Regions from separate parts of the Rhodopseudomonas telluris genome, predicted to be linked through region 1. Evidence: riboswitches for the same ligand, from Rfam matches in the RefSeq annotation. Region 1 holds a riboswitch; the other holds the start of a gene.
The links. A riboswitch is a leader RNA that binds a small molecule or an ion and turns the genes downstream of it on or off. The one in region 1 is predicted to bind S-adenosylmethionine.

Region 1 (15,181 bases):
TGGTTCAGCGGCACGATTCTGACCGGACTGTGCGGCGCAGCCTTGATCGGCGGCGCCGTTTTCGCATCGCTCGACGGCGAGACGACGTTCGCCAAGGCGCCGGAGCGCGTCGAAGCGGCGCTGCGCGGCGCCTTCGGCGCCGACAAGACGGCGGCTCTGCACAAGAGCGACCGGCTGCCGCCGCCGAGCGAATCACAGGCGGCCCGCAGCGTCATCCGCGTCTCCACCGTCACCCGCGTCGGCAATCGCGACGTCGTTCGCGTCCGCCCCTTCATCAAGATCGCCGGCAACCTGTCGCTCAGCACCAGCGACCTCAGCGCCAAGATCCCGCCCTTCAACGCGCAACGCATGCTGAGCGATGTCGGCTCGACCGCGCCGGCGGAAGACGCGCAGAATCCCGAGGCGGTCGAGCCCGACGCCGAAGTCTCCTTCGTGACCCGCGATCTCGGCCAGGTGCTGCCGCGCGCCAAGATCGCCGGCCAGATCCCGCCCGACGAGATCCTGATGCGGGTACGTGACGCCGCGAACTGGAAGGGCAACAGCGGCGTGCGCTACGCCAGCGCCACGGCCGGCGACATCGGCGGCGACATGAAGCTCGGCTACGCGCCGGAAGGCCCCTCCGCCGATCCTTACGCGGGTTTCGAAACCCGAATCGTCCCCGAGAACGTCACCCTGCTGCCGAAGACCAAGGAGCAGGTGACCGGCGGCAACCCGACCGGCGAACGCGTGCACGTCGTCAAGAAGGGCGACACCGTGGTGTCGGTGCTGCGCGACCAGGGCGCCAGCGAAGACGACGCCAACGCGGTGGCCGCCGCGCTCGGCGCACGCGGCCGCAGCGGCGGCCTGAAGGAAGGCCAGAAGCTCCGCATCCTGATGGAGCCCTCCGGCGCCGGCAAAGCCCCGCAGCCGTTCCGGGTGATCATCGCGGGCGATTCGGCCGTCGAGGCCGTGGCGGCGCTGTCCGATCTCGGCCGCTACGTCGCGGTGGACGTCCAGGCCCTCAACACCGTCAGCGACACCGCCGACAACAGTGAGGACGAGGAGGACGACGGCACCGGCGTCCGCCTCTACCAGTCGATCTACGAGACCGCCATGCGCAACAAGGTGCCGCAGGCGATCATCGACGACATGATCAAGATCTACTCCTACGACGTCGACTTCCAGCGCAAGGTGCAGGCCGGCGACTCGTTCGAAGTGTTCTATGCCGGCGACGACGAGAGCACCGCGGCGGTCGAGAAGAACGACGTGCTGTTCGCCTCGCTCACGGTCGGCGGCGAAACCAAGAAGTACTACCGCTTCCAGACTCCCGACGACTCGGTGGTCGATTTCTACGACGAGACCGGCAAGAGCGCGAAGAAGTTCCTGGTGCGCAAGCCGGTCAACAACGCGATCATGCGCTCCGGCTTCGGCGGCCGCCGCCATCCGATCCTCGGCTACGTCAAGATGCACACCGGCGTCGACTGGTCGACGCCCTACGGCACCCCCATTTTTGCTTCCGGCAACGGCGTGATCGAGAAGGCCGGCTGGGAAGGCGGCTACGGCAAGTACATCCGCATCAAGCACAACAACGGCTACGAGACCGCCTACGGCCATATGTCGGCGTTCGCCAAGGGCATGGAGCCGGGCAAGCGCGTGCGCCAGGGCCAGGTGATCGGCTTCGTCGGCTCGACCGGCCTGTCGACCGGCGCGCATGTGCACTACGAAATCCTGGTCAACGGCCGCTTCGTCGATCCGATGCGCGTGAAGCTGCCGCGCGGCCGCTCGCTCGACGGCCCGCTGCTCGCCAGCTTCGAAAAAGAACGCGACCGGCTCGACGCGATGATGACCAACCGCAACGCGCCGCGCTTCGCCGAAGACCTCACCGCCGCAACGCCGGTGCGCAGCAACGTCAGCGCGTCGGCGCAGGCCAAGCGCTAGACAGCACTACTTTTCCTCAGCCCTGCCCCACATTCGTCGCGTCGCGATGACGTGCCTGTTCGCGCGCGACCGTGATGATCCGTTGCCGCAGCGCACGCGCCGAATCCGCTTGCCAAGGGACTGACCGCGCCAAATACTCGCGGTCCAAAAACAAAACAGTACCGGGAGAAAACGCGATGACGAACAAACTTGCGCTGGGCGCGAGTGCGCTGGTGTTCGGGCTGCTGATGGCCGCCGCCGCGCGGGCGGACGAGTATCAGGTCACCAAGCTGGTCGAAGGCTCGGCGTTTCACGGCGTGCACGGGCTCGGCATCGACAAGAGCGGGCGACTGTTCGCCGGCAGCGTGGCGGGCGCCGCGTTGTACGAGGTCGATCGTGCCAACGGCACGGCCAAGATCGCGGTGCCGACGCCGGAAGGCATGGCCGACGACATCGCCTTTGCGCCGGACGGCACGATGGCCTGGACGGCGTTTCTCACCGGCGATCTCTATGCCCGCAAGGGCGACGGCCCGATCAAGAAGCTCGCGTCCGGCCTGCCTGGTATCAACTCGCTCGCCTTCCGCAAGGACGGCCGCCTCTACGCCACGCAGGTGTTTCTCGGCGACGCGCTGTACGAGATCGACGTCGAGGGCGTGAAGCCGCCGCGCAAGATCATGGAGAAGATGGGCGGGCTGAACGGCTTCGAATTCGGCCCCGACGACAAGATCTACGGGCCGCTGTGGTTCAAGGGCCAGGTCGCGGCGGTCGATGTCGACAAGGGCGAACTCAGCGTCGTCGCCGACGGCTTCAAGATTCCGGCGGCGGCGAATTTCGACTCCAAGGGCAATCTCTATGTGCTCGACACCGCGCTCGGCCAGCTCGTCCGGGTCGATATCAAGACCGGCGCCAAGCAGGTCGCCGCGCAGCTCAAGCCGTCGCTCGACAATCTGGCGATCGACGCGCAGGACCGCATCTTCGTCTCCAACATGGCCGATAACGGCATTCAGGAGGTCGATCCGGCGACCGGCACGGCCAAGCAAGTGATCATCGGCAAGCTGGCGTTTCCGGCCGGCATCGCCGTGGTGTCCGACGGCGGCAAGGACACGATCCACGTCGCCGACGTGTTCGCCTATCGCAGCGTCGATGGCGCGACCGGCGAGGTGCGCGAGCTGGCACGGATGCACGCGGACGGCGTCACGCTGGAATATCCGATGAGCGCCACCGCCAAGGGCAACGAGGTGATCCTGTCGAGCTGGTTCACCGGCACCGTGCAAGTGATCGACCGCGCCACCGGCAAGTCGCAGGAGATGATGCACGACTTCAAGGCGCCCTACGATGCGATCCGGCTCGCCAACGGCAAGCTGATCGTCGCCGAGCTCGGCAGCAAATCGCTGGTCGAAGTCTCCGGCGAGCACGGCAAGGACCGCAAGCCGATCGCCACCGACCTCGCCGGCCCGGTCGGCCTCGCGCAAGCGAGCGATGGCGCGATCTACGTCACCGAGGCGTTCGCCGGGCAGATCAGCAAGATCGATCCGGCGAGCGGCGCCAAGACCGTGGTGGCGAAGGATCTGAAAATGCCGGAAGGACTAGCGCTTTCGCCGTCCGGCAAGCTGATCGTTGCGGAAGTCGGCGCCAAGCGCGTGGTCGAAATCGATCCGGCGGATGGGAAAGTCACCGAACTCGCCGGCAACCTGCCGATCGGCCTCGTCCCCGCCCCCGGCCTGCCGCCCACCAACATGACCACCGGCGTCGCCGTCGGCGCCACCGGCACGATCTACGTGTCGTCGGACATCGAGAACGCGATTTATAAGATCGCGAAGAAGTAGTAGAGCCCCAGCGCTCTCCGTCCGTGCCCCGGACGCTGCGCAACGCGCCGCGCTTGCGGCGTGGTGCGCTGCTGATCCGGGGCCCCGGTGTCTACGGCAGCAAATCAAGCAAGAAACCGGGGTCCCGGATCAGCGGCGCAGCGCTGCGCGCTACGCCTTGTCCGGGACACGGGGTTAGTTCAGCATCCGCTTCGGCGGCCGCCCCGTGAACGGCTCGATGTCGGCAGTGTGGGGCGGCTGGCCGTTGAAGGTCAGGACGCCGCCTTCGACCGAGATCGCGACGGTGTCGCCGTCCTTGACCGTGCCGTCGAGGATCATCTCGGCGAGCGGGTCCTGGACATGGCGCTGGATCACCCGCTTCAGCGGACGGGCGCCATAGGCCGGGTCCCAGCCCTTTTCGGCGAGCCAGTCGCGTGCGGAGGCGTCGAGGTCGAGCACGATCTTGCGGTCCTCGAGCAGCTTTGCCAGGCGGCCGAGCTGGATATCGACGATCCGGCCCATCTCGCTCTTCTGCAAGCGGTGGAACAGGATGATCTCGTCGACGCGGTTGAGGAATTCGGGGCGGAAGTGGGCCCGCACCATTCCCATCACCTGCTCGCGCACCACGCCGGTGTCCTCGCCTTCCGGCTGGGCCACCAGATACTCGCTGCCGAGGTTCGACGTCATCACGATCAGCGTGTTGCGGAAGTCCACGGTGCGGCCCTGGCCGTCTGTTAGGCGGCCGTCATCGAGCACCTGCAGCAGCACGTTGAACACGTCCGGATGCGCCTTCTCGATCTCGTCGAACAAGACGACCTGATACGGCCGTCGCCGAACGGCTTCGGTCAGCGCCCCGCCCTCGTCATAGCCGACATAGCCGGGAGGCGCGCCGATCAGCCGGGCCACGGAGTGCTTCTCCATGTATTCCGACATGTCGAGCCGGACCATCGCGGTCTCGTCGTCGAACAGATACTGCGCGAGCGCCTTGGTCAGCTCGGTCTTGCCGACGCCGGTCGGGCCCAGGAACATGAACGAGCCCATCGGCCGGTTCGGATCCTGCAGGCCGGCGCGGGCACGGCGGACCGCGGTCGACACCGCATGCACGGCCTCGAACTGGCCGACCACGCGCTTGCCGATCTGATCCTCCATCCGCAGCAGCTTTTCCTTCTCGCCTTCGAGCATCTTGTCCACCGGCACGCCGGTCCAGCGCGACACCACCTGTGCGATGTGGTTGGCGGTGACCGCCTCCTCCATCATCTCGCCGGTGTTCTCGTTGGCCTCGATGTCGGCCAGCTTCTTCTCCAGCTCGGGGATCCGGCCATAGGCCAGCTCGCCGGCGCGCTGATACTCGCCGCGACGCTGCGCGTCCGCGAGTTCGAGCCGCAAGCCGTCGAGTTCGCTCTTCAGCTTCTGCGCATTGGAGAGCTTGTTCTTCTCCGCGCTCCAGCGCTGCGTCAGCGCCGCCGACTTCTCCTCGAGGTCGGCCAGCTCCTTCTCGAGCGTGACCAGACGCGTCTTGGAGCCGACGTCGCTTTCCTTCTTCAGCGCCTCCTGCTCGATCTTGAGCCGCACGATTTCGCGGTCCATCGAATCGAGCTCTTCCGGCTTGGAGTCGACCTGCATCTTCAGCCGCGCCGCGGCTTCGTCCATCAGGTCGATCGCCTTGTCGGGCAGGAAGCGGTCGGTGATGTAGCGGTTCGACAGCGTCGCCGAGGCGACGATCGCCGAGTCGGCGATGCGGACGCCGTGGTGCTGCTCGTACTTGTCCTTCAGGCCACGCAGGATCGAGATCGTATCCTCGACCGTCGGTTCGGACACGAACACCGGCTGGAAGCGCCGCGCCAGAGCGGCGTCCTTCTCGACATGCTTGCGATACTCATCGAGCGTGGTGGCGCCGATGCAGTGCAGCTCGCCGCGGGCGAGCGCGGGCTTCAGGAGGTTGGACGCGTCCATGGCGCCGTCCGCCTTGCCGGCGCCGACCAGCGTGTGCATCTCGTCGATGAACAGGATGATGCCGCCTTCGGCCGCGGTGACCTCGTTGAGCACGGCCTTCAGCCGCTCCTCGAACTCCCCGCGATATTTCGCGCCGGCGATCAGCGCGCCCATGTCGAGCGCCAGCAGTTTCTTGTCCTTGAGGCTCTCCGGCACGTCGCCATTGAGGATGCGCAGCGCCAGGCCCTCGACGATGGCGGTCTTGCCGACGCCGGGTTCGCCGATCAGCACCGGATTGTTCTTGGTCCGGCGGGACAGGACTTGAATCGTGCGGCGGATCTCCTCGTCGCGGCCGATCACCGGGTCGAGCTTGCCGTCGCGCGCCGCCTGGGTCAGGTCGCGGGCGTATTTCTTCAGCGCGTCATAGGCGTTTTCGGCCGTGGCGGAATCCGCCGTGCGGCCCTTGCGCAGCGCGTTGATGGCGGCGTTGAGGTTCTGCGGGGTGACGCCGCCCTTGGCGAGCAGCTGGCCGGCCTCGCTGTCCTTGTCGAGCGCCAGCGCGAGCAGCAGCCGCTCGACGGTGACGAAGCTGTCGCCCGCCTTCTCGGCCGCCTGTTCGGCGCCGTCGAGCGCGCGGGCGGTCGCCGGGGCCAGATAGACCTGGCCGGCGCCCGAGCCGGACACTTTCGGCATCTTGCCGAGCGCTTCTTCGGTCGCCTTGAGAATCGCACGGGAATTGCCGCCGGAGCGGTCGATCAGACCGCCGGCGAGCCCTTCGGAATCGTCGAGCAGAACTTTGAGGATGTGCAGCGGCGAGAACTGCTGATGGCCCTCGCGGACGGCAAGCGATTGCGCCGACTGGATGAAGCCGCGCACGCGTTCGGTGTATTTTTCTGGGTTCATGATCTGGTGTCCCTCAGCCTGCCATCGGCGCCTCGAAAGCACGCGGATGGCATCTTCATTGGGGTTCCACCGGCCGCGTTGATGGTCGTCAACCGGCGGCGGTCGTCGCCGCGTCCGACACCGGCAGCGGCTTGACGCAAATGTGGGCATCGGTTCCGAAAACGGAAGGGCTTTCGTCACAAATTCGTGCAGGTGACAGGGGCCGGCGGAATCCTCTAAACAGCGGCATGTCGATGCCAGCAGCGGTTTCCGCCATCTATCGCTACCCGGTCAAAGGCCTGTCGCCGGAGCCCTTGCCTCATGTCGCCCTGACGGTCGGCCAGACCCTCCCGGGTGACCGAGCCTTCGCCATCGAGAACGGCCCGATCGGCTTCGATCCGGCGGAACCGAAATACTTCCCCAAGATTCGCTTCCTGATGCTGATGCGCAACGAGCGGCTGGCCGCGCTGCGCACCCGCTATGAGGACAGCAGCCACGAGCTGACGATCGCCCGGGACGGCGCCGAATTGGTGCGGGGCAACCTGGCCACCGCCGACGGCCGCGCCGCGATCGAGCGTTTCTTCGCCGCCGAGTTCGCCGACGAACTGCGCGGCCCGCCCAGGGTGCTGGAAGGCCGCGGCCACAGTTTCTCGGACGTCGCCCGCAAGGTGGTGTCGATCATCAACCTGGCGAGCGTGACGGCGCTGGAGACGATGATCGGCCGCCCGGTCGATCCGCTGCGGTTTCGCGCCAACCTTTACGTCACCGGCTGGCCGGCCTGGGGCGAGTTCGACCTGATGGACCAGACGCTGGCGATCGGCAGTGCCCGCCTCAAGGTGGTCAAGCGCATCGTCCGCTGCGCCGCCACCAACGTCGACCCGCAGACTGCGGCGCGCGACATGTCGATCCCCGAAACGCTGCAGCAGAACCTTGGCCACGCCGATTGCGGCGTCTATGCCGAGGTGATCGAAGCCGGCGACCTCGCGCAGGGCGACGCGGTGCGGGTGGAGCAGGCGAAGCTGCTGTAGCAGACCCGCCCGTCATTGCGAGGAGCACCCGGACCGGCGCGTCGCGCCGTCCGAGTACAGGCTCCGCGACGAAGCAATCCAACGCAGTGCACGGTGCTGGATTGCTTCGCTTCGCTCGCAATGACGGATGAAGTATTTCAGCTCGACGGCATCACATAAGCGTAGATGCGGCTGCGCGAATAAACCGACTCGGCGACCCGGCGGCTGTGGTTGCCGGAGACGACGATCGGATTGCCATTCGGATCGATGCCGCTGACGATGCCGACATGGCCGCCGCGCTTGCCGCGCGACATCACCGCGATCGCGCCGACCTGCGGGCCGGAGATGCGCTGGCCGTAGCGGGCGAACGAGCTCGCCATGTCGGAGCCGGTGCCGCGATGGCCCGAACGCTCCAGCACCATGTTCATGAACCGCGCGCACCACAGCCGGCTGCGGCCGGTGGGGTTGCCGCCGATGTAGCGGCGCGCCTCGGCGACGAGGCTCGAGCCGCCACCACCGCCGCCATTCCAATTCTGCCACTGCGCCTGCTGCACATCCGGAGCCTGCCGCGCCGCGCGACGCTGCGCGCGCTGCTTCATCATCCGAGGCGCGCTCATCGCGTTGGGGTCGGCATAGGCCGCGGACTCGAAGCCCTGCGGCTGCTGATAAGCCTGGAAACCGAATTGCTGCTGATCGGCGAAGCCCTGCGGGACTGCAGCATTCGCGTGACGCCAGCCGCGGCTACGCTTGGTGTAGCGGTGATGACGGTAACCGCGATGTGACGTGTAGTCACCGTGATGCGCAGCATAGCCGTGATGACGGTGCGACGGCCGCGCGGATGCCGGACTCACCAGAGCGGTGATCGCCGCAACACCCAAAATCAGCGCCAGAACGCGACCCGCACGAAACGCAAGAAACTCAACCATTCAGACTCTCTCTCCATCGACACGCCGGTCGGTGAGAACCGGCGGGAGCGGTAAACAGAGCAGCGATGGCGAGAGAATGGCCGGTGCGGCAACGGGTGACAGATTCCGCGGTGATAAGAAGATTATTTCGTGGCAGCGGAACCTGCCGAAATTTCGCCTGATGAATTGACGGTCGTTAATTAGTTAATGAGACGCATATCACACAGGAAACTCGTTACATGCATCACACAAGCCGCCGATGCCGCATGGCGAAATAATCAGTTTACGGCGCGATGTAATCGGCCGGTGAGGCCGGAGGCTTCTTCTGCGCGCGACTGAGCAGGAAAACACCCTGCTCGCCGAACATATTCCAGAACCACCACGGCGCGTTGAGACGCAGCGGCCGGCCGTAGCGATCGAGCGCCACCGCGCGCTCCATCTTGACGTTGATCTCGTCGCACAGCACGACGAAATCCTTGATGGTGCAGAAGTGGATGTTCGGCGTGTCGTACCAGGTCGCCGGCAGATTCTCGGTGCGCGGCATCTGACCGTTGATCAACAGCTGCAGCCGCATGTTGATGTAGCCGAAATTCGGAAACGACACGATCGCGCGCCGGCCGATCCGCAGCAGATTTTCCAGCACGACGCGCGGCTGCCGCGTCGCTTGCAGCGTCTGCGACAGGATCACGTAGTCGAACGCATCGTCCACGTAGTTGTCGAGGTCGGTGTCGGCGTCGCCCTGCACCACCGCGAGTCCGCGCGCGACGCAGCGGTTGACGCCCTCGCGCGACAGCTCGATGCCGCGGCAATCGACGCCGCGGGATTCGAGGAGCTGCATCAGATCGCCTTCGCCGCAGCCGACGTCGAGCACCTTGGAGCCGGACTCCACCATGTCGGCGACCAGCAGATGGTCGGCGCGATGCACCCGCAGCATCGGCCGCTCGGGCGCGCCCAGCGGCAAATTCTCCTGCACCGTCATCTCAGTGTCCCCGGCCGAGCCCGCGCGCGGTGGCGGCCGATTGCAGGAAGGCGTGGGCGATGTCGATGAACTCCGGCTCGTCGAGCAGGAAGGCGTCGTGGCCCTTGTCGGTTTCGATCTCGGCGAACGACACCCGCGCGCCGCCGGCATTCAGCGCGTGCACGATGGCGCGCGACTCCGCCGTCGGAAACAGCCAGTCGGAGGTGAACGACACCACGCAGAACCGGGTCTGCGTGCCACGAAACGCCGCGGCCAGAACGCCGTCGTGATCGGCCGCAATATCGAAGTAATCCATCGCCCGGGTCAGATACAGATAGGAGTTGGCATCGAAGCGCTCGACGAAGGACGAGCCCTGGTAGCGCAGGTAGCTCTCGACCTGGAAGTCGGCGTCGAACGAGAAGGTGGGCAGTTCGCGATCCTGCATCCGCCGGCCGAACTTGCGATGCAGCGCGGCGTCGGACAAGTAAGTAATATGCGCCGCCATCCGCGCCACCGCGAGGCCGCGATGCGGATGCAGGCCGTTCTCGAAGTAACGGCCGTGCGCCCAGTCCGGATCGGCCATCACGGCCTGACGGCCGAGCTCGTGGAAAGCGATGTTCTGCGCCGAGTGCCGGGTCGCGCAGGCGATCGGCATCGCCGAGAACACCCGGTCCGGATAGGCCACGGTCCATTGCAGCACCTGCATGCCGCCCATCGAGCCGCCGACCACGCTGAACAATTTGTCGATGCCGAGCCGGTCGATCAGCATCGCCTGCGCCCGCACCATGTCGGGGATGGTGATCACCGGAAAATCCAGCCCCCACAGCCGTCCGGTGGCCGGATTGGTCGAGGCCGGGCCGGTCGAGCCCATACAGCTGCCGATCACGTTGGAGCAGATCACGAAGTAGCGCTCGGTATCGATCGGCTTGCCGGGGCCGACCAGCGTCAGCCAGCCGCCGGGCTTGCCGGTGATCGGGTGCACATTGGCGAGGTGCTGATCCATCGTCAGCGCGTGGCAGACCAGGATGGCGTTGCTCTTGTCGGCGTTCAGCGTGCCGTAGGTCTGGTAGGCGATCTGGAACGGCGCGAGGTCGACGCCGCAATCGAGCCGCAGCGGCTGATCGGGACCGAAATGGGCCACCAGCGAACTCGGATGGTCGGCCTCATGGGCGCGCTCGCCGGCGACCTGCCCTTTCGAATGAACATTCATCATACGCCTACCAACGACCTCGTTCCGGACACCTTCCCGGTCGGCCTCAGATAGTCACGGCAGGGTCAATAAAAAACCCGGCCTGAACATGGGTTCGGCCGGGATCACAATGTCCCCGGCCTGTTTAGCGAATTGTTTAACGTGGCTGCAAGCCGGCCGGCTCAAATGACCACGGGACGGGCGGACGATAGTCACAAAGCGGGAAGCCGTCAATATTCGGCCCTGCGACCGCCTCTTCACCCTCCCCTGGAGGGGGAGGGTCGGCGGGCCTCGCGAAGCGAGGCACGACGGGGTGGGGTGAGCCGCGGGCACGGTAGATGAACTCTTCGCCACCCCACCCCGCTCGCTGCGCGAGCGACCCTCCCCCTCCAGGGGAGGGTGATCCTCGCGGCCGGCGCCCTGCCGGAAGCCATATTCCCGACAGCCAAATTCCTTTGCCTTCAATCGTCTGGTTTCCTAAGCAGATGGTCGCACTGCCCCATCCGCCTGAAGGTTCTTCGCAATGACCAAGCCGCCCTCGCCGCCGTCGCTCAACGAGCTCCGCCAGGAGATCGACAGCATCGACGCGCAAGTGCACCAGCTGCTGATGCAGCGCGGCGAGATCATCGACCGGCTGATCGCGGTGAAGCAGACCCAGGAGGTCGGCTCGGCATTCCGGCCGGCGCGCGAGGCCGACATGATGCGGCGGCTGGTCGAGCGCCATAAGGGCATTTTGCCGCTCGACACCGTCGAGAGCATCTGGCGGGTGATCATCGCCACCTTCACCTATGTGCAGGCGCCGTTCTCGGTGCATGTCGACCAGTCGCTCGGCGAGTCGGCGATGCGCGATTCCGCCCGCTTCCATTTCGGCTTCACGGTGCCCTACGTGCCGCATTTCTCGGCCTCGGCGGCGGTCGAGGCGGTGGCCCGGTCCAAGGGAGATCTGGCGCTGGTGTCGGCGACGTCGGGCGCCACGCCGTGGTGGCTGGCGCTGGAAGCCGCCGGCGTCCCCAAGATCATCGCCCGGCTGCCGTTCATCGAGCGTGCCGACCACCCGGCGGCGCTGCCGGTCTTCGTGGTGTCACGGGTCGCCGACAGCGCCATGGTCACCGAGGTCGAGACCTGGAGCATCCGGGTATCGGGCTGGAACGCCGAGATCGCCCGCGCGATTTCGCCGCTGGCCGAGGTGGTGGCAGTCCCCGATACCGCTTTCGACGGAGCGGCGCTGCTGGCGTCGATTTCGGCACCCTGCAGCCTCGATCAGATCAAGGCTGCCCTGATCGCAGCGGGGGCCTCCCTCCGTTCGTCGGCTCTCGTCGGCAGCCACGCGAGGCGCTATACGGTGCCCCCGAGCGGCAAGCCGACACCCTGAGGGGCCGGTTTCAGGCCGCCCGACCATCCGGAGTTGACGATGTCCCGTCCCGTGCCGAAACCCGGCATCCTCGATATTGCGCCCTACACCCCCGGCAAGAGCCCGGTGCCCGAAGCCGGCCGCAAGGTGTTCAAGCTCTCGGCCAACGAAACGCCGTTCGGCCCCTCGCCGCACGCGATCGCGGCCTTCAAGAGCGCGGCGGACCATCTCGAGGACTATCCGGAAGGCACCTCGCGGATCCTGCGCGAAGCGATCGGCAAGGCCTACGGCCTCGACCCCGACCGCATCATCTGCGGCGCCGGCTCGGACGAGATCCTCAATTTGCTGGCTCACACCTATCTGGGCCCGGGCGACGAGGCGATCTCGTCGCAGCACGGCTTCCTGGTCTATCCGATCGCCACGCTGGCGAACGGCGCCACCAACGTGGTCGCCGAGGAGAAGGACCTGACCTGCGACGTCGACGCCATCCTCGCCAAGGTGTCGCCGCGCACCAAGCTGGTCTGGCTCGCCAACCCGAACAATCCGACCGGCACCTACATCCCGTTCGACGAGGTCAAGCGGCTGCGCGCGGGCCTGCCGTCGCATGTCGTGCTGGTGCTCGACGCCGCCTATGCGGACTACGTCTCGAAGAACGACTACGAGATCGGCATCGAGCTGGTCTCGACCACCGACAACACCGTGCTGACCCACACCTTCTCCAAGGTGCACGGGCTCGCGGCGCTGCGCATCGGCTGGATGTTCGGCCCGGAGAACATCGTCGACGCGGTCAACCGCATCCGCGGTCCGTTCAACACCTCGATCCCGTCGCAGCTCGCCGCCGTCGCGGCGATCCAGGACACCGCGCATGTCGACATGTCGCGCATCCACACCGAGAAGTGGCGCGACCGGCTGACCGAGGAGTTCACCGCGCTCGGCCTGACCGTGACGCCGAGCGTCTGCAACTTCGTGCTGATGCATTTCCCGACCACGCCGGGCAAGACCGCGGCCGAGGCCGACGCGTTCCTGACCAAGCGCGGCCTCGTGCTGCGCGCGCTGAACAACTACAAACTCCCGCACGCGCTGCGGATGACGATCGGCACTGACGAGGCCAACGAGCTGGTGATCGAAGCGCTGCGCGAATTCATGGGCAAGCCATGAGTTCTGCGCCGCTGTTTCGCAAGCTGGCGCTGATCGGCTTCGGCCTGATCGGCGGCTCGATCGCGCGCGGTGCGAAAGCGCTCGGCCTCGCCGGCGAAATCGTCGCCACCGCGCGCTCGCCGCAGACCCGCGCCCGCGTGCAGGAGCTCGGTATCGTCGACCGCGTGGTCGAGACCAATGCCGAGGCGGTCGACGGCGCCGATCTCGTGATCCTGTGCATTCCGGTCGGCGCCTGCGGCCCGGTCGCGCAGGAGATCGCACCGCATCTGGCCCCGGGCGCGATCGTCTCGGATGTCGGCTCGGTCAAGGGCGCGGTGCTGAAGGCGATGGCGCCGTACTTGCCCGAGAGCGTGCATTTCGTCCCCGCGCATCCGGTCGCCGGTACCGAGAATTCCGGCCCGGACTCCGGCTTCGCCGAACTGTTCGTCAATCGCTGGTGCATCCTGACGCCGCCCGAAGGCGCCAATGCCGATGCGGTCGACAAGCTCGGCGCGTTCTGGCGCGGGCTCGGTGCCAATGTCGAAGTGATGACCGCCGATCACCACGATCTGGTGCTCGCGGTGACCAGCCATCTGCCGCATCTGATCGCCTACACGATCGTCTCGACCGCCGAAGAGCTCGAAGGCGTGACGCAGTCGGAAGTACTGAAATTCTCCGCCGGCGGCTTCCGCGACTTCACCCGCATCGCGGCGTCCGATCCCACGATGTGGCGCGACGTGTTTCTGACCAACAAGGACGCGGTGCTCGAAATGCTCGGCGAATTCCAGGAAGACTTGTCGAAGCTGACCCGCGCGATCCGCCGCGGCGACGGCGACGCGCTGTTCGAGCACTTCACCCGCACCCGCGCGATCCGCCGCGGCATCGTCCAGATCGGCCAGGACGAAGCCGCCGCAGACTTCGGACGGCGCCCGAAGCAGCTCGGCGCGAAGGCGGAGTAGCCCGCGCGTAGCTACGGCTTTTCGGTTAGCTCGCGACAACATTACGGGCGTCATCCTTCGAGGCTCGCCGTCTTCGGCGAGCCTCGAAGGATGGCGCGTCACGCCCGCCGCCGAAGTGGCTTCGTAGCCCATCCTTCGAGGCTCGCTGCGCTCGCACCTCAGGATGACGCATCGCGCGTTGTGACGCCGCGATCGAGCCCGAAAAAAGTCGGCTCACAGTGTGGCCTACGCCCCGGCGAAAAACTTCAGCAACGCCGCCGCGGTCTGCTCTGGTGCTTCCTCCGTCAGGAAGTGACCGGAGTCGACGGCATGGCCCTGCACGTCTTTGGCCCACTTCTTCCATGTATCGAGCGGCGTCGCGGCCGATTGGGCGATGCCGGTGTCGCCCCACAGCGCCAGCATCGGGACGTCGATCTTGTTGCCCGCGTCGACATCCACCTTGTCGTGCTCGAAGTCGGCGAAGGCGCCGGCGCGGTAGTCTTCGCACATCGCGTGCAGCCGCATCGGATCGCGGAACGGCGCGAGATAGTGCTCGAGCGCGCGCGGATCGAAGCAGGATAGGTCCTTCTTCTTTGCCCAGCTCGCCAGCTTGTTCTTCAGAAAAAAGTCGGGCGCGGCGGCGATCAACGTCTCGGGCAGCGGCGCCGGCTGCGCCAGGAAGCTCCAGTGATACACCTTGAGGGCGTAGCGCCGGTCCATGCGCTGCCAGTATTCGTAGGTCGGCAGGATATCGAGCGTCGCCAGCTTGGTCAGCCGCCCCGGCTGATCCAGCGCCATCCGATAGCTGACGCGGCCGCCGCGATCGTGGCCGGCAAGCCCGAACCGGACATGGCCGAGCTGCTCCATCGCCTCGATCAGTTGCCGGGCCATCGCCCGCTTGGTGTAGGGCGTGTGCTCGGCGTCGCTCTCCGGCATGTCGGACCAGCCGTAGCCGGGCAGATCGGCGATGATCAGCTTGAACTTTTCCGCCAGCGCCGGCGCCACCCGGTGCCACATCACATGCGTTTCGGAGAAGCCGTGCAGCAGCAGCAGCGGCGGCCCGTCGCCGCCGGTGCGGGCGAAGATCCGGCCCGACGAGGTGTTGATCCACTCCGAGCCGAAGCCCGGAAACAAGTCGGCGAGATCGGGCATCGGCGGATACTCCTACGTTTCGTCATTGC
Region 2 (15,181 bases), on a different contig from region 1:
ACGAGACTGAGATCCGCCACATCGCGATCGGCATGGACGGCGGCCCCGCGGCGGCCAACCGCGCCCGCATCCGCCTGCACGAATTCTTCCAGGGCCCGATGGGCTTCGGCAGCCCCGACGACGCCGAAGTGTGGGACCGCGTCCAGCACGGCGCCAAGGGCGGCGAGGACATGTGGATCATGCTCCATCGCGGCCTCAACAAGGAGGACAGCCTGCCGGACGGAAGGCACCGCAGCGACGTCAGCGCCGAAACCGGCATGCGCGCCGCCTATGATCAGTGGAAGCGGATGATGACGGTCTGACCATGAACATGCCCATCAACATGACGACGACAATTCCCGCGACGACCGCATCGACCATCACGCTCGCCGAGGCGATGGAATTCGCCTGGATTGAGGCCGATCTGCTCGACCATGCCGTCTATGAGGAGTGGCTGGCGCTGTGGACCGACGACGCCCGCTACATCGTGCCGATCGAACCCGGCGTCACCGACTTCGAGAACGCCGTGAACTACGCCTATGACGACCACGAGATGCGCAAGAAGCGCGTCGACCGACTGCTCAGCGGCCAGTCGGTTTCGGCCTCGCCGGTGGCCCGCACGGTACGCTCGCTGTCGCGCTTCCGGCTGCTGAAGTCCGACGCGGCCTCGTGCGAGCTGCGCTGCGCGCAGATCATCACCGAATTCCGCCGCGGCCGCGAGCGGACCTACACCGGCGACGTGGTGTTCGAACTGGTGCGCGGCGAGTCCGGCCTGAAGATCCGCCGCAAGGTGATCTGGCTGATCAACTCCACCGAGGCGCTCGGCGGCATCGGCTACATCCTATGAACGCTGCGGCGACAAACGGCGGCCGCGTCGCGCTCGTCACCGGCGGTGGCGGCGGCCTCGGCGAGATCATCGCCGGCGCGCTGCACGGTGCCGGCTACCGGGTGGCGATCGGCGATATCGACGAGGCGGCCGCCAAGGCGGTCGCGGCGCGGCTGGATGCCAGCGGCGCGACCGCGCTCGCACTCAAGCTCGACGTTCGCCGCAAGAGCGACTTCGACGCCGCGCTGGCGGCGATCCTGGCGCGCTGGAACGCCGCGCATGTGCTGGTCAACAACGCCGCCGTCACCGTCGCCCGACCGGTGATGGAGATCTCGCCCGAAGAGTTCGACGAGGTGATCGCCGTCAATCTGCGCGGCACCTTCCTCGGCTGCCAGGTGTTCGGCGCTTACTTCCGCGACGCCGGCCACGGCCGCATCGTCAACATGGCGTCGCTCGCCGGCCAGAACGGCGGCACCGCCACCGGCGCGCACTACGCAGCGTCGAAAGGCGGCATCGTCACGCTGACCAAGGTGTTCGCGCGCGATCTCGGCAAGTCGGGCGTCACCGTCAACGCGATCGCGCCCGGACCGCTCGATCTGCCGATCGTCCACAAGACCGTGCCGGCCGAACGCTTCGCCGAGTTCAAGGCGAACATTCCGGTCGGCGACATCGGCGATCCCGCCTTCGTGGCGCAGATCGTGCTGCAGCTCGCCTCTCCCGAATCCGGTTTCGTCTCCGGCGCGACCTGGGACGTCAACGGCGGGCTGTTCATGCGATGAGGGCGGCGATGATGACCACGGTCGAACGCAGCGAGTTTCGCGAGGCGATGAGCCGGCTGGGCGCAGCCGTCAACATCATCACCACCGATGGCCCGGCCGGGCTGCACGGCCTGACCGCCTCGGCGGTGTGCAGCGTCACCGACGATCCGCCGACGCTGTTGGTCTGCGTCAACCGCGCCTCCAACGTCCACGCCGCGCTGTCCGCCAACGGCGTGCTGTGCGTCAACGTGCTGGCGAGCCGGCACCAGGACCTATCCAATCTGTTCGGCCGCGGCGGCATTCCGGTGCACGAGCGCTTCGCCGGCGCGGAATGGCGCGTGCTGCATACGGGCGCGCCGGCGCTCGCCGATGCGGTCGTCAGCCTCGACTGCAGCATCGCCCAGGTGACGGACGTCGGCACCCACAGCGTGTTCTTCTGCCGCGTGCAGGCGATCGCGCTCGGCGCGCATCCCGAGGGGCTGATCTACTTCAACCGCGCCTATCACGACATCGCGCCGTCGGCGCACGACGTCTGCCATTCGTAACGAGGCCCGCATCATGACCATCGACCAACTCGCCGCCACCGTGCAGGCGCTCCAGGACCAGGTCGCGACGCTGACCGCCGAGGCGGAGATCCGCCGCATCCAGGCGCGCTACATGTTCCTGTGCGACACGCCCTGCCCCGAATTCGGCGTCGAGGACGACGCCGAGCGGATCGAGCGCATCGTCGATCTGTACGCCGAGGACGCGATCTGGGAAGGCGTCGGCGCTTACTACGACAATCAGTTCGGCCGCAGCGTCGGCAAGGACGCGATCCGCAAGCACTTCCAGGGGTTCTGGGAACAGAAGCGCGATCCGGCGCTGGCGCTCAACGTGCACTATCTCACCTCCGAACAGATCCATGTCCGCGGCGACGAGGCCGATGGCCAGTGGGTGCACTGCCAGCCCTGGATCTTCAGCGACGGCTCGTCGCTGCTACGCTCCAGCCGGCTCAATAATCTCTTCCGCAAGCAGGACGGCGTCTGGAAGATCGCCCGCACCCGTACCGAGAACCTGTTCGTGGCGCCGCTCAAAGCGGGCTGGGCCGAAAGCGTGCCGGAGAAATCCGTGCTGATGCGGCCCTGAGCGATTACGCCTCATTCGACGATTGAAGGACACCTGATGACCACCACTCTGTCATTCGCCGACGCCGTGCCGCTCGAAGCCGACGCGTTGCACCGCCTGCTGCAGGCCTGGTTCCGCGCCGAGGGCAGCGACGATCCGGCCGCGATCCGCGCCCGCTTCGACGACGGCTTCAACATGGTGAGCCCCGCCGGCAAGGTGCTGCCGTTCGCGCAATTCTCCGCCGGCCTGCCGGCGATGCGCGGCTCGCGGCCGACGCTGATCATGGAGATCAGCGAGGTCGTGGTGCGCTATCAGGACGACAGGACGGCGCTGGTCACCTATCGCGAGCGCCAGATCCAGGACAGCGGCACCACCGACCGCCTCTCCACCGCGCTGTTGATCAAGCGCGACGACCGGCCGACGCCGGTGTGGCGGCATCTGCAGGAGACCTGGATCACACCGTGACCGCCGTCACGCCCGACACGACAGAGCTGCAGGAATCTCCGATGGCCGAGGCCGAGATGTGGAAGACCTATCGCTATAACGGCTTCCGAGTGATGGTCATCCAGCAATGGGACGACCCGTTTGGCCGCCGCATGGTCCGCATCGAAAGCCTCGACGACGGCGGCGAACACGCCACCGGGATGTTCGAGGCGGATTTTCTAAAGGATGCGGAGGCGGAATAGGGCCGACCGAGAGCGGCTGGAGCGGGCGAAGGGAATCGAACCCTCGTATGCAGCTTGGGAAGCTGCCGTTCTACCATTGAACTACGCCCGCGCACTGGTCGCGAAACCTGGCCGCGACGCGGCCGGTCCCTCTGATTAGCCGAGACGGCGGCCTTCGCCAAGGGGCTGAGGCGCGATCCGCCGATCGCGGCCGCGTCCCCTACCCGCCGATTTGCACAGCACAAACGGCGCCGGCAAATTCTGAAATTAACAATTCGGTAAGATTTCGGATGCGCTCCCGAAGGCCGTTGCTATAGTCGCGCCATGGGTGGGGCTGCGTACACGATCTTCGATACATTGATGGGCCGATGCGGCATCGCTTGGGGCGACGACGGCGTTCTCGCCGTCCAGCTCGCCGAGAGCCGCGAGATCGACACCCGCCGCAGGCTGCTGCGGCAATGTCCCGACGCCCGCGAGAGCCGGCCATCAACGGATGTCACCAGCGCGCTCGCCGGCGTCGCCGCCGCCCTGCGAGGCGCGCCGGCGGATTTCTCCGACGTTCAGCTCGACCTCGGCGGACTTCCGGCGTTCGATTGCCGGGTCTATGACGCGATCCGAGCCATTCCGCGCGGCGAGACCGCGACTCATGCCGATCTCGCCAAACGGGTCGGCTCCTCCGGCGCCCTGCATGCGGTCGGCCACGCCATCCGACGCAATCCGTTCGCGCTGATCGTGCCGTGCCACCGCGCGCTGCAGATCGCCGGCGACACCAGCGGCACCTCCGCCAATGGCGGCGTCATCACCCGGCGCCGGCTGTTGGCGATGGAAGGCGCGATCGCGGCGGGCGGACCGAGCCTGTTCGACGTGCTGCTCACCGCCGCGCCGCGGCAACCCGATCTCTGATCCGGCCACCGCGAACTGCGGCGCTCCGCCTCAGTCGACCATCGGCGGCGTCATCACCGCCACCTTCTTCGGCTCCCAGCGCGTCACCAGCACGCTCAACGCGCAGCCGAGCCCGAGCAGCACCATCGAGGCGGCGGCCAGCGCGAAGAAATTGCCGGCGCTGCCGTGGTTGATCATCAGCAGCCAGCCGCCGATCACCACGAAGATCAGCCGCGCGGTCTGCGCCAGCACCGGACCCAGCACCTTGGCGGCGCCCTGGGCCGAGAAATACAGCGAGATCGACAGGCCGATGAACGCGTAGAACGGCGCCGCCGCCTGCAGATAGCGCTCGCCGGCGAGCTTGACGCCCGGGTCGCTGCTGAACAGATCGACCCACAGATGCGGGAACATCGCGATCGCGCTGCCGAACACGCCGACGGACAGGAACGACACCAGCGCCGCCGTCCAGGCGATCCGCCGCGCACGCTTGATGCGGCCGGCGCCGATCGCCATGCCGATCATCGGCACCGAGGCGATGCCGACCGCGAACGCGATCGAGGTCAGCATGAATTCGAGCCGCGCGCCGATGCCGTAGCCGGCGAGTACCGCGGTGCCGAAATGCGCCAGCATGTGGGTGAAGATGGTGATCGTCAGCACCGACTGCAGCGGCGTGAAACACGCCACCGCGCCGACCTTGAGGATGTCGAAGAACATGCCGCGCTCGATCCGCAGCCCGCTGAAGCTGGGCTGCACCCGGGCGCGACCGGAGAAGATGTACCAGGCCATCACCGCGACGCTGGTCGAGAACGCCGTCAGCGTGCCGGCCGCGACGCCCGGCATGCCGAAGCTCGGGATCGGGCCGAGGCCGAGGCCCAGCGTGCCGCCGAGCACGATCTGCAGCACCGCAGAATTCAGGATCATCAGCGACGGCAGCTTCATGTTGCCGGTGCCGCGCAGGATCGCCGCCAGCGTGTTCATCAGCCACGGCACCACCGCGCCGGCGAAGAAGATATGGACGTAGGAGATCGCCTGCGCCAGCACGTTGCCGCGGCCGCCGAGCAGTTCCAGCGCGCGCGCGCCGAAGATCAGCATGCCGAGCGTGAAGACGACGCCGAAGCCCAGCCCGATCAGCAGCGCGTGCATCGCCAGTTGGGCGGCGCGCTCCTGATCGCCGGAGCCGAGCGCGCGGGCGATCGCCGAAGCGACGCCGCCGCCCATCGCGCCGCCCGACATCGTCATGGTCAGGATCACGAACGGAAACACCAGCGCCATCGCAGCCAGCGCCTCGGTGCCGAGCCGGCCGATATAGGACGTCTCCGCCACCACCACGCAGGTGCCTGCGGTCAGCGCCAGCACATTGGGCCAGGCCAGCCGCAGCAGCGTCGGCAGGATGGCGTCGTCGAGCAGCGGATTGTTTGGCGGAGGCGGCGGCTCGGCGCCGGGCCGCAGCAGCGGCTCGGCCGCGACGGGCGGCAATTCGGCGACGGCGACGTCGGACATCGTTTCCTCCGGGGCCCGATCTGACTGCCGTGCCTTGCGTCGTTCCTAGCATCGATCCGCCGCAAAGCGAGCGCGCCCAACGCATAGGTGAAAGCCGCGAAGCTCAGGGCGGCTCAGCGCACCGACCAGACCAGCGACGACGGGCCTTCCGGCTGCGCCAGCCCGACCGTGATCCGCCGCCCGCACGCCGCCGCGAGGCCTTCGACCAGCCCCTCCAGCATCCGGACGCAGACAGGGTGCGCGTCGGCGACGCCGTCCATCAGCTTCCAGCCGTCTTGCCGCAGTTCGAAGCCGCCGCCTGTGCCTTGCAGATCGACGGCGTCGTCCTGCGCCGCAAGCAGCGCCTGCAGCAGCCGCGCGAAGCCGGCGGCATCGCGGCCGGTCTCGCCGAGGCCCGGCGCGAGATCGTCATACGACTGCATGCCGATCAGCTTGCCGGTGAGGTGCAGCAGATAGGAAGCGTCGACCGGGCCGAACAGCTGCACGGCGACCGGCGCGGCGGTGCGAACATACTCCATCGCGTAGTTGCGATAGGCCTTCTCCAGCCGCGGCCGCGGCCAGCTCTCGACCGGCAGCGCCGGCGCCTGCGCGGCATCGAACAGCGGCGCTTCCAGATGCCGGGCGAACACTACGCGCTGATCCGGCTCGAGCGGATGATCGTAGTCGTAGTAATAGCCTTCGAGCCCGTCCTGGCCGTCGACGCTCTGCTTGGTGCAGACGAAGCCGAGGCTGGGATGGCCGAGCGCGATGCCGTTGTTGCCATGCCAGCCGCGCAGCATCGCCTTCGAGACTTCGCCCGGCACGCCGCAGATCGCGGTGCCGCGCCAGATCCAGCGCGGCGGCGGATAGCGGATCCACGCCTTGCGATCGCTCTCGTGCATGTACTCGACATGGACGCCGCCGATCCAGTTCGACAGATAGTGATACTGCGCGGCCGCGACCGCCGGCGGCAGATGCGCGATCCCGAGCTTGGCAAGGCCTGCAACGAAGCGCTCCTGCTGCTGGCGGCGAAACACCCTGAACACGAATTCGGCGGCGTCCGCCGTGCCGCGCCGGCTCACCAACGTCAGCACCAGCCCGGTGAAGCAGGCGTGATACAGATCGGCCACGCTGCGCCAGCGGCGCCATTGCGCCTCGCGTTCGGCATCGGACATTCCGTCTCCCGTTCCCGCGGCCATGGTTGTCATTTTGTCGCTGCGTCACCGCAGCAGGCCGCCTCACAGACTTTTCATGGCCTTTAGGCGAACGCAACCCTGGCTCCGCTATTGGCGTTCCGTGGTTCCTGAGTGGAGAGACTTGATGCGCCGCCCCATCACCATCAGCCGCCTTGCCTTGTGTCTCGCCGTGACGCTGCCGCTCGCAGCCTGCGGCGACCAGACCCAGATCGCCCAGGGCGAGGATTTCGGCCCGTCGCCGAAACTGCCGGAGCCGAAGAGCCAGCTGTTGCCGACGGTGAACATCGCCCCCGCGGTGCGCTTCGCAGAGGGCGGCAAGCCGAAGCCCGCCGAGGGCATGGCGGTGACCGCCTTCGCCCAGGGCCTCGACCATCCGCGCACGCTGCATGTGCTGCCGAACGCCGACGTGCTGGTCGCCGAGACCAATGCGCCGGAGCGCCCCGAGCAGGGCAAGAGCATCAAGCGCATCGTCGCCGAATACGTGATGGGCCGTGCCGGCGCGCGCACGCCGAGCGCCAACCGCATCACGCTGCTGCGCGACGCCGACGGCGATGGCGTGGCGGAAGTCCGCACCACCTTCCTCGACGGCCTCAACTCGCCATTCGGCATGGCGCTGGTCGGCACCGACTTCTACGTCGCCAACACCGACGGCATCATGCGCTTCACCTACAATCCGGGCGACACGCGCATCACGACGCCGGGCACCAAGCTGGCCGAGTTGCCGGCCGGCCCGCTCAACCATCACTGGACAAAGGACCTGATCGCGAGCCCGGACGGCAGCAAGCTGTATGCGACCTCCGGCTCCAACAGCAATGTCGGCGAGCATGGCATGGACCAGGAGGTCAATCGCGCCGCGGTGATCGAGGTCGATCGCCAGAGCGGCGCAACGCGGCTGTTCGCCACCGGCCTGCGCAACCCCAACGGGCCGGCCTGGGAGCCGCAGACCGGCAAGCTGTGGGTGGTGGTCAACGAACGCGACGAGATCGGCAGCGACCTCGTGCCGGACTACATGACGTCGGTGCAGGACGGCGGCTTCTACGGATGGCCCTACAGTTACTTCGGTCAGAACGTCGACGAGCGGATCAAGCCGCCGCGGCCGGACCTCGTCGCCAAGGCGATCAAGCCGGACTACGCGCTCGGCAACCACACCGCCTCGCTCGGCCTCGCCTTCAACACCGGCGATCTGTTTCCGGCCGAGATGAAGGGCGGCGCCTTTGTCGGCCAGCACGGCTCGTGGAATCGCAAGCCGCATTCCGGCTACAAGGTGATCTACGTGCCGTTCAAGGACGGCCAACCCTCCGGCCCGCCCCGCGACATCCTCACCGGCTTCCTGAACGACAAGGGCGAAGCCCTCGGCCGCCCGGTCGGCGTCGCGATCGACAAACGCGGCGGCCTGCTGGTCGCCGACGACGTCAGCAACTCAGTCTGGCGCGTGACGCCGAGTGGGCGGGAGCAGGCGGCTCGGTAGCGCGGCGCCCGCATTGCGGGTGGGCCTCGATCAGCCTAGACTTATGCGCAATTGAACTCCCACGCGGGCCTGACGCACCATGGGCATTGCGGTTCCGGAAACGATTTCTGGCGAGATGTCGAGCGCCGAATTCCACTCCTTTCAGGAGCGGCGGCCGGATCATGAGCGGTGGGAGCTACTGGCGGGTGTGCCGATGATGATGACGCCGCCAACGCTCGTCCACAATCGGATCGCCTCCAACTTAGAACGCCTGCTGAACTCAGCACTCGAACAGATGAGCAAGCCGTGGGTCGCTGTGCAACGCCCCGGACTCGAGTTCGATTCTGGCAACTATCGCCCCGAACCCGACGTGGCGGTGATCGATGCCGATTTCGACGAAGGCCAGCGCTTCGTGCATCGCGCCTACCTGCTCGCGGAAATCGTATCGATCAGCGACGAGATCGGCGTGCCGAAGCTGCGCGAGCCATGGATCGACGTCAAACGGCGGATCTATCGCGCGCACGCGCTTTGCGAGGCTGTCTTGATCGTGCGGCAGGACCGCATCGAAGCAGAGGTCGACCTCAGGATCGGCAACGACTGGCAGTCGTCCACGCTGAGCGGTGGCGAAGCCGAACTGCATCTCCCCGCGTTCGGCGTGCAATGCGCGCTCGGCGACCTCTACGACGGCACCCCGCTCCGACCGCGCAAGCGCAGGACTTAGCCAGGAGCTATACGTCGATGATAGGCAGCGCGGTCGCCGAAATCGAGGACGCAGTGCGGCTTCGCGAAGCCGTTCGTCGCCTCGTGGCTTCTGCGCCGGTCGAACAGATTGTCTTGTTCGGAAGCCGCGCGCGCGGCGACTTCACCGAAGACAGCGACTTCGATCTTTGCGTTATCCTTCGAGACGACATTCCGGCCGGCGTCTTCACACCGGCCACACTGTGGGCGCAGGTCGCGGATCTCGGCCTGACGATCCAGATCGTTCCGTTAAGACGAAGCCGGTTTGAAGCCGCGAAGAACGACCCGAGCAGCATCAGTTATCAGATCGCGCACGAAGGAATCCCGTTACACGCTAGATATCGATATCGAAGTCCGGTGTGAGAGCAAGCAGTCCCGTTTCAATAGACCGCCAAGTCAGCCGCAGATCACGAAGGTCCTCCATCGTGAATGGATGACCAGGGTGGTGCGAACGAGCCCGCAATTGTCCGGCGCGCCGAATGAGTTCAGCCAATGCATCACGATCATCGAACGCTGCCTCAAATACCGCCGAGAAATGCTCCGGATGGCTCATTATGCGTTCATAATGAGCGTAGTCGGCATGATCCAATATCTCTCCTCCGCGGTTTTGCCATTTACCCAGCAGATCGCGGCACCCACAAACTGTTAGGCGTGACATCGCCCAATCTTCACCGTAAGTCTCGGCCATCGCAGAATCGATGATCTCTCGTAAAATTAGCTCGTAGCGATGCACAATCGATTTGGCACGTTTCAGGTGAGGCGTTTCCGCTTTCTGCTGAAGAGTAAGCTTGAACCGGCGGCGCTTCTCAGCAGCGGTTAGCAAACGAACCCGCGGCCATCGTGAGAGTGTGAAGCCTGCAGCATCGAGAAACTGCCGATAGCCCGCAAGACCGCCGAAATCGGGAATCAAAGTCCCGGAAAAGAGCGTCATCGCGCTTCTCAAGGTTGAATCGACGCGAACGCTCTGCGCCACCAAATCCGAGAATGCGGAGACCTCATTGAAAACGGAGAGATGGCTGGGACTTTGCATCCAATCGAGGCTAGGGAGAGTCGAAAGTTTCCATGTCAGCAGTTCGGCGCGTGTACGAAAATGTTCGAGCACTTCGGGAAGGGCGCAAGACTGCGCTAGTTGTGCAGCACCGCACGCGTTTTGCCAGACGGCTGAATCGATGGGATTAACATACCGACTGGCCAGAGCTTCTGCCGCATATCCACCAAGGTGCGCAAGGTAATCATCCCTCCAGGACAAGGAAGATATCATGTTCCACTGGCGCTCATCGCGCTGTATTCTCTCAAGGATCTGCTGCGTCGGACTGTTTCGCCAGAGGCCGATCGTATCTTCGACCACACTCAATCGCCCACCAAGCGAAGGAGCAGTCAATTCAGCTAGATTTGTGTTAGAGAAGCCGCGCAGAATATCTGGCATGTCTCCCTCTCACGGCCTGCGGTTACGGCCAACCGTATCCACCTATGTACCCGACGGACTACACGGAGCCTGCACCTGATGGGAACGTTAGGAGCCCCGCTACACCTTGAAATGCTTGCTCAGCTTCAGGCTCTGGCCCTGATAGTTCGAGCCGATGCGCTGGCCGTACATCGCGTCGGGGCGCGACAGCATCTTTTCATAGATCAGGCGGCCGACGATCTGGCCGTGCTCGAGGATGAACGGCACTTCGCGCGAGCGGACTTCCAGCACCGCGCGCGAGCCGAGGCCGCCGGCGCCCTCGTAACCGAAGCCGGGGTCGAAGAAGCCGGCGTAGTGCACGCGGAATTCGCCGACCAAGGGATCGAACGGCACCATCTCGGCGGCGTAGTCCGGCGGCACCTGAACGGCTTCCTTCGACGCCAGGATGTAGAACTCGCCGGGATCGAGGATCAGCGTGCCGTCCGGCCGCGCCGCGATCGGCTCCCAGAATTCGCCGACCGCGTAGCCGCCGCGGCGGTCGATATCGACCACGCCGGTGTGGCGCTTGGCGCGGTAGCCGACGAAGCCGTTGGCATTGGCGCCGGACAGGTCGACGCTGAGCGCGACGCCGCCATTGAGATCGGCGTCGTCACTGTCCACCAGTCGCTCGGCATCGTGCAGCGCGTCGAGTTCGTCGGCGTCGAGCGTCGCCTGCCCCACACGGAAGCGGACCTGCGACAGCCGCGAGCCCTCGCGCAGCAGCACCGGGAAGGTCTTCGGGCTGATTTCGGCGTAAAGCGGACCGTGATAGCCGGCGCCGATCATGTCGAAGCGGCGGGTGCCGTCGGCGATCACGCGGGTGAAGACGTCGAGCCGGCCGGTCGAGCTCTTCGGATTGGCGGCCGCCACGATGCTCTTCGGCAGCGCAAGGCTTTCCAGCAACGGCACGATGTAGACGCAGTTGGTCTCCAGCACCGCGCCGTCGGACAGATCGATCTCGTGCAGCTTCAGCTCGTCGATCCGCTCGGCGACCGTGCAATCCGGCCCCGGCAGGAAGCTGGCGCGGACCCGGTAGGCGATCGGACCGAGCCGCAGGTCGAGGCTGGCCGGCTGGATCTGGCTTTCGACGAACGGGTATTCCGGCAGGATCAGCCCGCCTTCCGCCATCGCCGCGATCATGCGGTCGGGCAGGATTCCTACGGCATCGGGCGGCAACGCAAACGGCACGGCGATCCTCACGGCGGGACAGGCCGCCAGACGCGGAAAATACTGGATTTCACCGGTTATCCGAAGGCCGGCTTGACGGGAAGGGCACGCGGGATTAAGAGCCCGACTTATCCCGTGGTGATTTGAGCCGGCCGGCTTGCAGCCACGTTAAACAAGTCGCTAAACAGGCCGGGGACAGTGCGCTCCCGGCCCGAGGGTTGATCCCCAGGCCGGTTTTTTTGTGCCCGCGCCGCCCGGCGTGGTCACGAAGGGAGACCACATGTCCGACACCACCACCCCGGCTGCGAAGCCTTCGATTGCCATTCCCGATACCGCGCATTTCCGCCGCGAGACCCGCCTGGTGCATTCCGGCAGCCTTCGCTCGCAATATGGCGAGACGTCCGAGGCGCTATTCCTGACTCAGGGCTTCGTCTACGACAGCGCCGAGCAGTGCGAGGCACGCTTCACCGGCGACGACGCCGGCTTCCAGTATTCGCGCTTCTCCAACCCGACCGTGTTCAGCTTCGAGCAGCGGATGGCCGAATTCGAAGGCGCCGAGGCGGCGCGCTCGACCGCCACCGGCATGGCGGCCGTCACCGCCGCGATGCTGGCGCCGCTGCGCGCCGGCGATCACGTCGTCGCCTCCAAGGCGATGTTCGGCTCGTGCCGCTACGTCGTCGAGGACCTGCTGCCGCGCTATGGCATCGAATCGACGCTGGTCGACGGCCTCGACCTCGACCAGTGGCAGCGCGCCGTCCGGCCGAACACCAAGACGTTCTTTCTCGAAAGCCCGACCAACCCGACGCTCGACGTGCTCGACATCGGGGCGATCGCCGAGATCGCACATGCGGCCGGTGCGCGGCTGGTGGTCGACAACGTGTTCGCGACGCCGATCTGGCAGAGCCCGCTCGAACTCGGCGCCGACGTCGTCGTGTACTCCGCCACCAAGCACATCGACGGCCAGGGCCGCTGTCTCGGCGGCGTGGTGCTGTCGTCGCAGGCGTTCATCGAAGAGCACATCCAGATGTATCTGCGGCAGACCGGCCCGTCGCTGTCGCCGTTCAACGCCTGGGTGCTGCTGAAGGGCCTCGAAACGTTGAGCGTCCGCGTCCGGCAGCAGACCGAGAACGCCGCGGCGATCGCCGAGGCGCTGGCCGGGCATCCCAAGGTGCCGCGCCTGGTCTATCCCGGCCGCGCCGACCATCCGCAGGCGGCGACGGTGAAGAAGCAGATGGGCGCCGGCTCGACGCTGGTCGGCTTCGAGGTGAAGGGCGGCAAGGCCGAGGCGTTCCGCTTCCTCAACGCGCTGAAGCTGGTGAAGATCAGCAACAATCTCGGCGACGCCAAGAGCCTCGTCACCCATCCGGCGACGACCACGCATCAGCGCCTCAAGCCCGAAGCCCGCGCCGAACTCGGCATCAGCGAAGGCTTCATCCGGCTGTCGGCCGGACTGGAGCACAAGGACGATCTGATCGAAGACCTGCTCACGGCGCTCGACAAGGCGTAAGCCCGCGCATCTGATCGACGGTCGCAGCGACCCGACGATGTCTGACATCGTGTAGTTCCGCTATCGTCGCCGTCATGGCCGGGCTGGTCCCGGCCATCCACGCCCTTTCGCGCATCATCGCCGAAAGACGTGAATGCCCCGCGACGAGCGCTGGCATGACGTGGCGATGTTGTCGTTCCAGATCGATGGCCGCATGTTCGGCCAGGTCTGGTAGTTGCGGAACTTCAGCACATCATGGAACTCGCGGGCGTCGACATGCCGCAGATGCGAAGCGTCGCGCTGACGGCGCGCAATGCTATCACCTGTTGGCTGCGTCGGTGACGACGCAGCGCGACGCGTCCGACAGGTTACGGCCGCGCCGACGCCGCACCTGCGACAAGGTGATGGTCGAGGCGCGCTCGTCATCAAGCGAAGTTAGCGAAATTCGATTGTTCCGATGAAATTTCCCGCCCTGCTTGTCCTCGCTGTCGCCGCGCTCGCGCTCGGCGGCTGCGTCACCGATTCCAGCTCGCCGATCGGCGTCACGCCGTCGCTGGTCAGCCCGGCGGTGGCGGCGCGTTATGCCGCGATCGAAACCGACAAATTTCCGATCGACGGCATCGAGCCCAGCGATCTCAACCCGGCCTATGTGCGCCAGGTCGTCGACTACGCCGGCAGCGAGCGCCCCGGAACCGTCGTGGTCGAGCCGCGCAAGCGGTTTCTCTATCTGGTGATGGATGGCGGCAAGGCGCTGCGTTACGGCGTCGGCGTCGGCAAGGCCGGCCTCGCCTTCACCGGCACCGCCGAGGTCGGACGCAAGGCCGAGTGGCCCAACTGGGCTCCGACGGCCAACATGATTGCGCGCGAACCGGAGCGTTATGGCAAGCTCGCCGGCGGCATGTCGGGCGGCGTCAACAATCCGCTCGGCCCGCGTGCGCTGTACCTGTATCGCAACGGCAAGGACACGATGTTCCGCATCCACGGCACCACCGAGCCGTGGACGATCGGCGAAGCGGTGTCGTCCGGCTGCATCCGGATGCTCAATCAGGACGTCGTCGATCTCTACGAGCGGGTGCCGACCGGCGCGCGGGTCGTGGTGCGCTGAGCGCGGAGCCGGCTCACATCGGCCGATAGGCGCGCACGTCCGCCGGCACGGTGACGCCGAGCTTGATCTGGCCGACCGAGCGGATGATGTCGTCGCCGAGCAGTTGCGCGAAGCAGGCGTAGCCCCAGTCGTTCATGTGCAGCCCGTCGGCGATGACGAAATTGTCGAACGGCAGCGCCTGACGCTCGTGCCAGTCCTTCATCACCTCGAAGCGCGGGAAGATGCCGACGCGGCGCAGCTCGGCGAGTCGATCGAGCGCCTTGATCATCTTGCCGGCGCTCTCGCCGCGCTCGTTGACGCGCGGCGCGTATTGCGGATCGACCAGCACCACGTCGGAGTTCGCCGCCTGGATGGCGCTGATGCCTTCCTCGACCAGCTTGCCGGTCTCGACCGGATCGAGATTGCGCAGGATGGCGTTGGTGCCGACCTGCCAGATCACCAGATCCGGCTTGGCATCCAGCACCGTGCTCTTCAGCCGCGCCATCATCTCGGGCGCATCCTCGCCGCCCTTGCCGCTGTTGATCACGGTGATGTCGGCCGTCGGATATTGCCGGCGTAGCCGCGCGGCCAGCCGGTTCGGATAGTTGTGGGCCGGCGAGGTCGAGCCGTAGCCCTGGGTCGAGGACGAGCCAAACGCCACGATCACCACCGGCTGACCGTCGATCAGCTTGCGGGCGACATGGGGCAGCGAGCCCATCTTCCGGCTGGTGCCCTTCGGCGCCAGGCACGGGACCCGGGTGAGAATATCGCCGGCCTGTTTGGCGGCCTGCTTGACCCGGTCGATCGCCGTGCCGGCCATGCCCTTCTGCCCGGAGGGCGCGCCCTGGTCCGGAGCCGCCTCGGCTGCGGCAGCGGCAGGATCAGGCGAGGTCTGAGCGGCCTGGGCGAAGGCACCGGACACGAGA

Region 2: another riboswitch for S-adenosylmethionine. It lies ahead of ACFFJ6_RS00850 (O-succinylhomoserine sulfhydrylase); the one in region 1 lies ahead of metX (homoserine O-acetyltransferase MetX).

What each region holds. Positions count from the first base shown of each region.
Region 1 is NZ_JBHLWM010000007.1:83,010-98,190, reverse strand. Features, by position in the region: gene ACFFJ6_RS17720 (peptidoglycan DD-metalloendopeptidase family protein) at 1-1,917, shown strand, start outside; gene ACFFJ6_RS17715 (Vgb family protein) at 2,094-3,722, shown strand; gene clpB (ATP-dependent chaperone ClpB) at 3,897-6,536, opposite strand; gene ACFFJ6_RS17705 (MOSC domain-containing protein) at 6,764-7,543, shown strand; gene ACFFJ6_RS17700 (TIGR02594 family protein) at 7,681-8,448, opposite strand; gene metW (methionine biosynthesis protein MetW) at 8,711-9,406, opposite strand; gene metX (homoserine O-acetyltransferase MetX) at 9,408-10,598, opposite strand; SAM riboswitch at 10,699-10,778, opposite strand; gene ACFFJ6_RS17685 (chorismate mutase) at 11,098-11,946, shown strand; gene hisC (histidinol-phosphate transaminase) at 11,986-13,083, shown strand; gene ACFFJ6_RS17675 (prephenate/arogenate dehydrogenase family protein) at 13,080-14,021, shown strand; gene ACFFJ6_RS17670 (alpha/beta fold hydrolase) at 14,247-15,152, opposite strand.
Region 2 is NZ_JBHLWM010000001.1:180,960-196,140, reverse strand. Features, by position in the region: gene ACFFJ6_RS00930 (aromatic ring-hydroxylating oxygenase subunit alpha) at 1-302, shown strand, start outside; gene ACFFJ6_RS00925 (aromatic-ring-hydroxylating dioxygenase subunit beta) at 305-826, shown strand; gene ACFFJ6_RS00920 (SDR family NAD(P)-dependent oxidoreductase) at 823-1,584, shown strand; gene ACFFJ6_RS00915 (flavin reductase) at 1,593-2,108, shown strand; gene ACFFJ6_RS00910 (nuclear transport factor 2 family protein) at 2,122-2,688, shown strand; gene ACFFJ6_RS00905 (DUF4440 domain-containing protein) at 2,725-3,132, shown strand; gene ACFFJ6_RS00900 (hypothetical protein) at 3,129-3,353, shown strand; tRNA gene ACFFJ6_RS00895 (tRNA-Gly) at 3,371-3,444, opposite strand; gene ACFFJ6_RS00890 (methylated-DNA--[protein]-cysteine S-methyltransferase) at 3,657-4,235, shown strand; gene ACFFJ6_RS00885 (MATE family efflux transporter) at 4,266-5,714, opposite strand; gene ACFFJ6_RS00880 (hypothetical protein) at 5,828-6,868, opposite strand; gene ACFFJ6_RS00875 (PQQ-dependent sugar dehydrogenase) at 7,014-8,357, shown strand; gene ACFFJ6_RS00870 (Uma2 family endonuclease) at 8,437-9,057, shown strand; gene ACFFJ6_RS00865 (nucleotidyltransferase family protein) at 9,075-9,437, shown strand; gene ACFFJ6_RS00860 (hypothetical protein) at 9,409-10,500, opposite strand; gene ACFFJ6_RS00855 (2'-deoxycytidine 5'-triphosphate deaminase) at 10,600-11,706, opposite strand; SAM riboswitch at 11,811-11,890, shown strand; gene ACFFJ6_RS00850 (O-succinylhomoserine sulfhydrylase) at 11,966-13,192, shown strand; gene ACFFJ6_RS00845 (L,D-transpeptidase) at 13,629-14,276, shown strand; gene ACFFJ6_RS00840 (SGNH/GDSL hydrolase family protein) at 14,290-15,181, opposite strand, start outside.